Caldimonas brevitalea: one gene and its partner. Each later gene encodes a partner of the first gene's protein in a complex. Links are inferred from orthologs where the notes say so. Each region holds a gene or a part of one and is shown on either strand. Other genes may lie near its edges. The genes, in order: AAW51_RS22920 and dapF.

The links.
Region 2: the proteins of AAW51_RS22920 (region 1) and dapF are in contact, whole or in part, in a solved structure (PDB 5YGU), measured with the Escherichia coli proteins. The link is inferred for Caldimonas brevitalea from one-to-one orthologs.

Annotation. Positions count from the first base shown.
Region 1 is NZ_CP011371.1:5,424,383-5,427,415, reverse strand. What follows is about bases 281-2,999. They hold AAW51_RS22920 (RNA pyrophosphohydrolase), read right to left. Parts: upstream 2,084-2,999; coding sequence 1,478-2,083; downstream 281-1,477. Other genes in these bases: AAW51_RS22915 (proline--tRNA ligase), read left to right, coding at 2,200-2,999; proB (glutamate 5-kinase), read left to right, coding at 281-1,367. Also shown: GTPase ObgE, read left to right, coding at 1-200; more of proB, read left to right, coding at 249-280; more of AAW51_RS22915, read left to right, coding at 3,000-3,033. UniProt on the Escherichia coli protein: Master regulator of 5'-end-dependent mRNA decay.
Region 2 is NZ_CP011371.1:1,064,599-1,067,852, forward strand. The notes cover bases 268-3,207. They hold dapF (diaminopimelate epimerase), read left to right. Parts: upstream 268-1,281; coding sequence 1,282-2,133; downstream 2,134-3,207. Other genes in these bases: AAW51_RS04710 (lysophospholipid acyltransferase family protein), read left to right, coding at 268-366; AAW51_RS04715 (LpxL/LpxP family acyltransferase), read left to right, coding at 369-1,244; AAW51_RS04725 (DUF484 family protein), read left to right, coding at 2,184-2,864; AAW51_RS04730 (tyrosine recombinase XerC), read left to right, coding at 2,926-3,207. In the rest of the region: more of AAW51_RS04710, read left to right, coding at 1-267; more of AAW51_RS04730, read left to right, coding at 3,208-3,254. UniProt on the Escherichia coli protein: Involved in the succinylase branch of the L-lysine biosynthesis and in the biosynthesis of the pentapeptide incorporated in the peptidoglycan moiety. Catalyzes the stereoinversion of LL-2,6-diaminopimelate (L,L-DAP) to meso-diaminopimelate (meso-DAP).

The DNA of each region.
Region 1 (3,033 bases):
TCGTCAAGCGGATGAAGTGGAAGGGCCCGGTGCACCAGATCTCGGCGTTGACGCGTGAGGGCTGCGAGGGGTTGATCCGCGCCATCTACGATCACGTCGCGGCGCATCGGGAGCCGGTGATCGAACCGGTCGACGTGCGCTTTGCCCCGGACCCGGCGGCTCCGGCCGCGCCGCCGTCCGACGACCCTCGCTTCCGGTGACCCTGAACTTACCCAGCCCGCTTTCGACTTTCGCCTCTCCCCTGCAGCATGAGTGACGCGCTCAAGAACGCACGACGTATCGTCGTCAAGGTCGGTTCCAGCCTGGTGACCAATGAAGGTCGCGGTGTCGACGCCGAGGCCATCGGCCATTGGTGCCGGCAGTTGGCCGCGCTCGCCGGCCAAGGCCGCGAGATCGTGATGGTGTCCAGCGGCGCCATTGCCGAGGGCATGAAACGCCTCGGATGGGCGCGCCGGCCGAAGGAACTGCACGAACTGCAAGCGGCTGCCGCGGTGGGCCAGATGGGCCTGGCGCAGATCTACGAGACCAAGCTGCGCGAGCAGGGTATGGGCAGCGCCCAGGTGCTGCTGACCCATGCCGACCTGGCCGATCGAGAGCGCTACCTGAACGCCCGATCGACGCTGCTGACGCTGCTGCGCCTGCGGGTCGTGCCGGTCATCAACGAGAACGACACCGTGGTGACCGACGAAATCAAGTTCGGCGACAACGACACCCTGGGCGCGCTGGTGGCCAATCTCGTCGAGGCCGACGCGCTGGTGATCCTGACCGACCAGCGCGGCCTGTACTCCGCCGACCCGCGCAAGGACCCGACCGCGCGCTTCATCGAGGTGTCGGAGGCCGGCACCCCCGAGCTGGAACGCATGGCCGGCGGCGCCGGCTCGAGCATCGGCAAGGGCGGCATGATCACCAAGATCCTGGCCGCCAAGCGCGCCGCCGGCAGCGGCGCCTCCACGGTGATCGCCTGGGGCCGCGAGCCCGATGTGCTGCTGCGCCTGGCGGCCGGCGAGTCGATCGGCACGCTGTTGCTGGCGTCGACGCCCAAGCTCGCGGCCCGCAAGCAATGGATGGCCGACCATCTGCAGTTGCGCGGTGCGGTCGTGATCGACGACGGCGCGGTCAAGAAATTGCGCGACGACGGCAAGAGCCTGCTGCCGATCGGCATGGTCGAGGTGATCGGTGAGTTCGCGCGCGGCGATGTCATCGCGGTGCGCGATCCGAGCGGTCTGGAGGTGGCCCGCGGCCTCGCCAACTATTCGAGCAGCGAGGCGCGCCTGATCGCCCGCAAGCCTTCGAGCGAATTCGAGCGACTGCTCGGATTCACCGGTGAGCCGGAAATGATCCACCGCGACAACCTCGTGCTGGCCTGAGGGCCAGCAGGCGCACCGGTCGCCTTGGCGTGGCGAAGATGCCGTGGCGGTGGATCTGCGCGGCCCGCGCCCGGCGCGAGGCGGTGTTTGCGCCGCCTGCCGGCCCGACGCTACAGATTGCCGTCGAGGTCGCCGTCCAGCGGCTCCGCCACCGTCTGGGCCGAACCCCGCTCGGTACGCGGCGCGGTCTCGTCGCGGTGGTGCGGCCTCATGCCGCCTCGCAGATACCGATTGTGGTGGTTGGCGCGCGGCAGAAAGCGCGCCAGCTCGGTCAGCGCCATCTGGTAGACGTCGCGCTTGAACTCGATCACCACGTCCAGCGGCACCCAGTACTCGTTCCAGCGCCAGGCATCGAACTCCGGGTGGTCGGTCGCCCGCAAATTCATGTCGCAGTCGCGCCCGGTGAGTTGCAACAGGAACCAGATTTGTTTCTGCCCCCTGTAGTGCCCCCGCGCATCACGGCGGATGTAGTGCTCCGGCACCTCGTAGCGCAGCCAGTCGCGGGTCCGGGCCAAGATGCGCACATGCTCGGGCTTCAGCCCGACTTCTTCATGCAGTTCACGGTACATCGCCTGCTCGGGGCTCTCGCCGTGTTTGATACCCCCTTGGGGAAACTGCCAAGAGTGCGTCCGGATGCGCTTGCCCCAGAAAACCTGATTCTTCTGGTTGAGCAGGATGATGCCGACGTTGGGCCGGAAGCCTTCCCGGTCGAGCATAATCAAACCTCAATTTTGTCAACTGAAACCATTATTGCACTGGCCGGTGCGGTTTCAACCCCTCCTAAGCCCTGCTGCCTGCCGCCTGCTCGGGTTGCCGATGCGGGCCTTCATCCATGAAAGCCTCTCAGTTCTTCATTTCCACGCAAAAAGAAGCGCCTGCCGATGCGGAGGTCGTGAGCCACAAATTGATGATGCGCGCCGGCATGATCAAGCGCCTGGGCGCCGGCATCTACAACTACATGCCAATGGGCCTGCGCGTGATCCGCAAGGTGGAGGCCATCATCCGCGAAGAGATGAACCGCGCCGGTGCGGTGGAACTGCTGATGCCGGTGGTTCAGCCCGCCGAGCTGTGGCAGGAAACCGGCCGCTGGGACAAGATGGGCCCCGAGCTGCTGCGCGTCAAAGACCGCCACGAGCGCGACTTCATCATCCAGCCGACGTCGGAAGAAGTGATCACCGACATTGCGCGGCAGGAACTGCGCAGCTACCGCCAGCTGCCGAAAAACTTCTATCACATCCAAACCAAGTTCCGTGACGAACGCCGGCCGCGTTTTGGTGTGATGCGCGGCCGCGAATTCACGATGAAGGACGCCTATTCCTTCGACCGTGACGTCGAATCGGCCGGCAAGAGCTACGAAAACATGTATGCGGCGTATGGCCGCATCTTCGACCGGCTGGGCCTGCGCTACCGCGCGGTGGCCGCCGACACCGGCGCCATCGGCGGCGACCGTTCGCACGAGTTCCAGGTGATCGCCGAGACCGGCGAAGACGCCATCGTCTATTGCCCCGACTCCGACTACGCCGCCAACATCGAGCTGGCCGAAGCCGTGGCCTTGCTGCCCAGCCGCGGCGCCGCCACCCGCGCGCTCGAGAAAACCGCGACGCCGGGCCGCAGCACCTGCGCCGCGGTCGCCGAACTGCTGGGCCTGCCGCTGACCCAGACGGTG
Region 2 (3,254 bases), 4.4 Mb from region 1 along the record:
CAGGGCCAGGCGGTCGGGCTGCTGCCCGACCAGGTGCCGCCCGAGGGGCTGGGCGTGTGGGCGCCGTTCCTGGGTCGCCCGGCCTACACGATGACGCTGGCGTCGCGGCTCGCCCAGCAGACCGGCGCCGCGGTGCTGCTGGTCTGGGGCGAGCGGCTGCCGCGCGGGCGCGGCTACGTGGTGCGTGTGGACGCCCTGGAGCCGGCGTTGCCGGAAGGCGGCGCCGATCAAGCACAATCGGCCGCCGCTCTCATCAACCGCGCGATGGAAAGACTCATCCTCCAGTGCCCCGAGCAGTACCTCTGGGGCTATCACCGCTACAAGGAACCGCGCCACGACACAGCCCTCTCGGGCGGGGCGACGTGAACATGACCGCGCGTCTGTTGATCGGGCTGTTGTGGTTGCTGCACTGGCTGCCGCTGGCATGGCTGGCCGCGTTCGGCCGCGGCCTGGGCCGGCTGCTGTACCGGCTGGCCGGCTCGCGCCGGCGTATCGCCTTGCGCAACATCGAGCTGTGTTTGCCGGCGTTGTCGCCCGCCGAGCGCGAGGCGTTGGCGCGGGAGCATTTCCAGTGGCTGACGCGCAGTCTGCTCGAGCGTTCGCTGCTCTGGTACGCGAGCGAAGCGCGGTTGCGCCGCTTGATTCACATCGAAGGTGATGTCGGGCTGGCCGACCGGGCGGAGCGGCCGGTGATGTGGCTGGTGCCGCATTTCATGGGGCTGGATGTCGCCGGCACCGCGGTGCAACTCCATGTGGGCAAGACCGCCACGTCGATCTATCAGGCGCAGAGCAACAAGGTGTTCGACGCGGCGATCCGCAAGGGCCGCAGGCGCTTCGGGCAGGCCGACATCTTTTCGCGCCAGGAGTCGTCCAAGCCGCTGATCCGCTGCATCCGGCAGGGTCAGCCCTTCTTCAACCTGCCCGACATGGACTTCGGCCGGCAGGACGCGGCCTTCATCCCTTTCTTCGGCGTGCCGGCCGCCACGCTGCTGGCACCCTCGCGCATGGCGCGCGCGCTCGACATGGTGGTGCAGCCGGTAGTGACCGAGATCCTGCCGGGCGGGCGCGGTTACCGCGTGCGCTTTCTGCCGCCCTGGACCGACTTTCCGACCGACGACCCCCATGCGGATGCACTGGCGATGAACCGCTGGATCGAGTCCGAAATCAGGGCCAACCCGGCGCAATACCTGTGGGTGCACAAGCGCTTCAAGACCCGGCCGGACGGCGAAGCGCCCTTGTACTGACGCACGTCGCCCGCCAGGGCGGCGGATAATCCGCCCCATGAAGCTGCGCTTTACCAAGATGCAGGGGGCCGGCAACGACTTCGTCGTGCTCGATGCCACCCGCCAGCCCCTGACCCTGACGCCCGAGCAATACCGGCGCCTCGCCGACCGCCGTTTCGGCGTCGGCGCCGACCAGATCTTGATCGTCGGACCGGCGCCGGCGCCCGACGTCGATTTCAGCTACCGCATCGTCAACGCCGACGGCGGTGAAGTCGAGCAATGCGGCAACGGCGCACGCTGCTTCGCGAAATTCGTGCGCGACCAGGGGCTGAGCGAGAAAAGCGCGATCCGCGTCAGCACCCACAGCGGTGTCATCGAGCCCCGCTTGCAGCCCGACGGCCGGGTCACCGTGAACATGGGGGCGCCAGTGTTCGAGCCGGCGCGCATCCCGTTCGACGCTGCCGGCCTGGCGGCGCAGCCGCAGGGCGACCACGCACAGTGGCCGGTCGAGGTGGCGGGCCAGACCGTGCCACTGGCCGTGGCGTCGATGGGCAACCCGCATGCGGTGCTGCGGGTCGACGATGTCGACCGTGCGCCGGTGCACGAACTGGGGCCGAAGCTCGAGTCGCATACGCGCTTTCCGCGCCGCGTGAATGTCGGCTTCCTGCAGGTCGTTTCGCGCTCGCAGGTCCGCTTGCGCGTCTATGAGCGCGGTGCCGGCGAGACGCTCGCCTGCGGCACTGGCGCCTGCGCTGCGGTGGTGCTGGGCATCCGGCTCGGCTGGCTCGACCCGTGGGTCGAGGTCGAAACCCGCGGCGGCCGGCTCGGCATCGAGTGGCAAGGTGCGGGTCACCCGGTCTGGATGACCGGGCCCGCCGTCACCGTCTTCGAAGGCGAAATCGAGATCTAGCGCACGCACGGCCGTGCAGGCCGAGCCCCTGACCCATACCCCCCTACACCATGAGCATCCAAGGCATCACCGAAGACGACATCGCCAACTATCTGGCGCACACCCCCGGCTTTTTCGAGCGCCACGCCGAGTTGCTGGCCAGCGTGCAACTCACCAGCCCGCACGGCCAGCGTGCCGTGTCGCTGCAGGAGCGGCAGATGGAAATGCTGCGCGAAAAGATCAAGGGCCTGGAGTTCAAGCTGGTCGAGATGATCCGCCACGGCCAGGAGAACGTGGCGATTGCCGACAAGCTGCACCGCTGGACCCGGGCCTTGATGCTGGCGGCCGACCCGGCCGATGTCCCGGCCTTGATGGTCGAGGAGTTGAAGAACCAGTTCCTGATTCCGCAGGCGGCGGTGCGCGTGTGGCACGTGCGGCCCGAATACGCCGAGCGGCCGTTCGCGCAGGGCGTGAAGGAGGACACCAAGACCTTCGTCACCAGCCTGACGATGCCGTATTGCGGCGTCAACTCCGGCTTCGAGCCGGTGTCGTGGCTCGACGACTCGGCCACCGTGATGTCGCTGGCGCTGATCCCGCTGCGCCACGGCCTGTCGACCCCGGCGTTCGGCCTGCTGGTGCTCGGTTCGCCCGATCCGACGCGCTACACCGCCGACATGGGCACCGAGTTTTTGATGCGGGTGGGAGAGATCGCCAGCGCCGGGGTGGCCCGCTTGTTGCCGCCGCAAGCCTGAGGAGGCCCGGGTGGACGCGCAGATCGAGCGCTATCTGGAGCACCTGCGCGTGGAGCGCCGCATGGCGCCGTTGACGCTCGAAGCCTATGCGCGCGACCTCGTTTGCCTCGACCGCCTGGCGGGCGAGGCAGGGCTGGCGCTGCCGCAGGTACAGCCGCACCACGTGCGGCGCTGGTCGGCGACGTTGCACGGCGAGGGGCGATCGGGCCGCACGCTGGCCCGCGTGCTGAGCGCCTGGCGCGGGTTGTTCCGCTGGCTGGGCCGGCAAGGCGGCCTGACGCACAACCCGGTGGAAGGGGTGCGCGCACCCAAGGCGCCCAAGCCGCTACCGAAGGCTTTGTCGGTCGACCAGTCGATGCAGTTGGCCGACTTGCAGCGCACCGACACCGA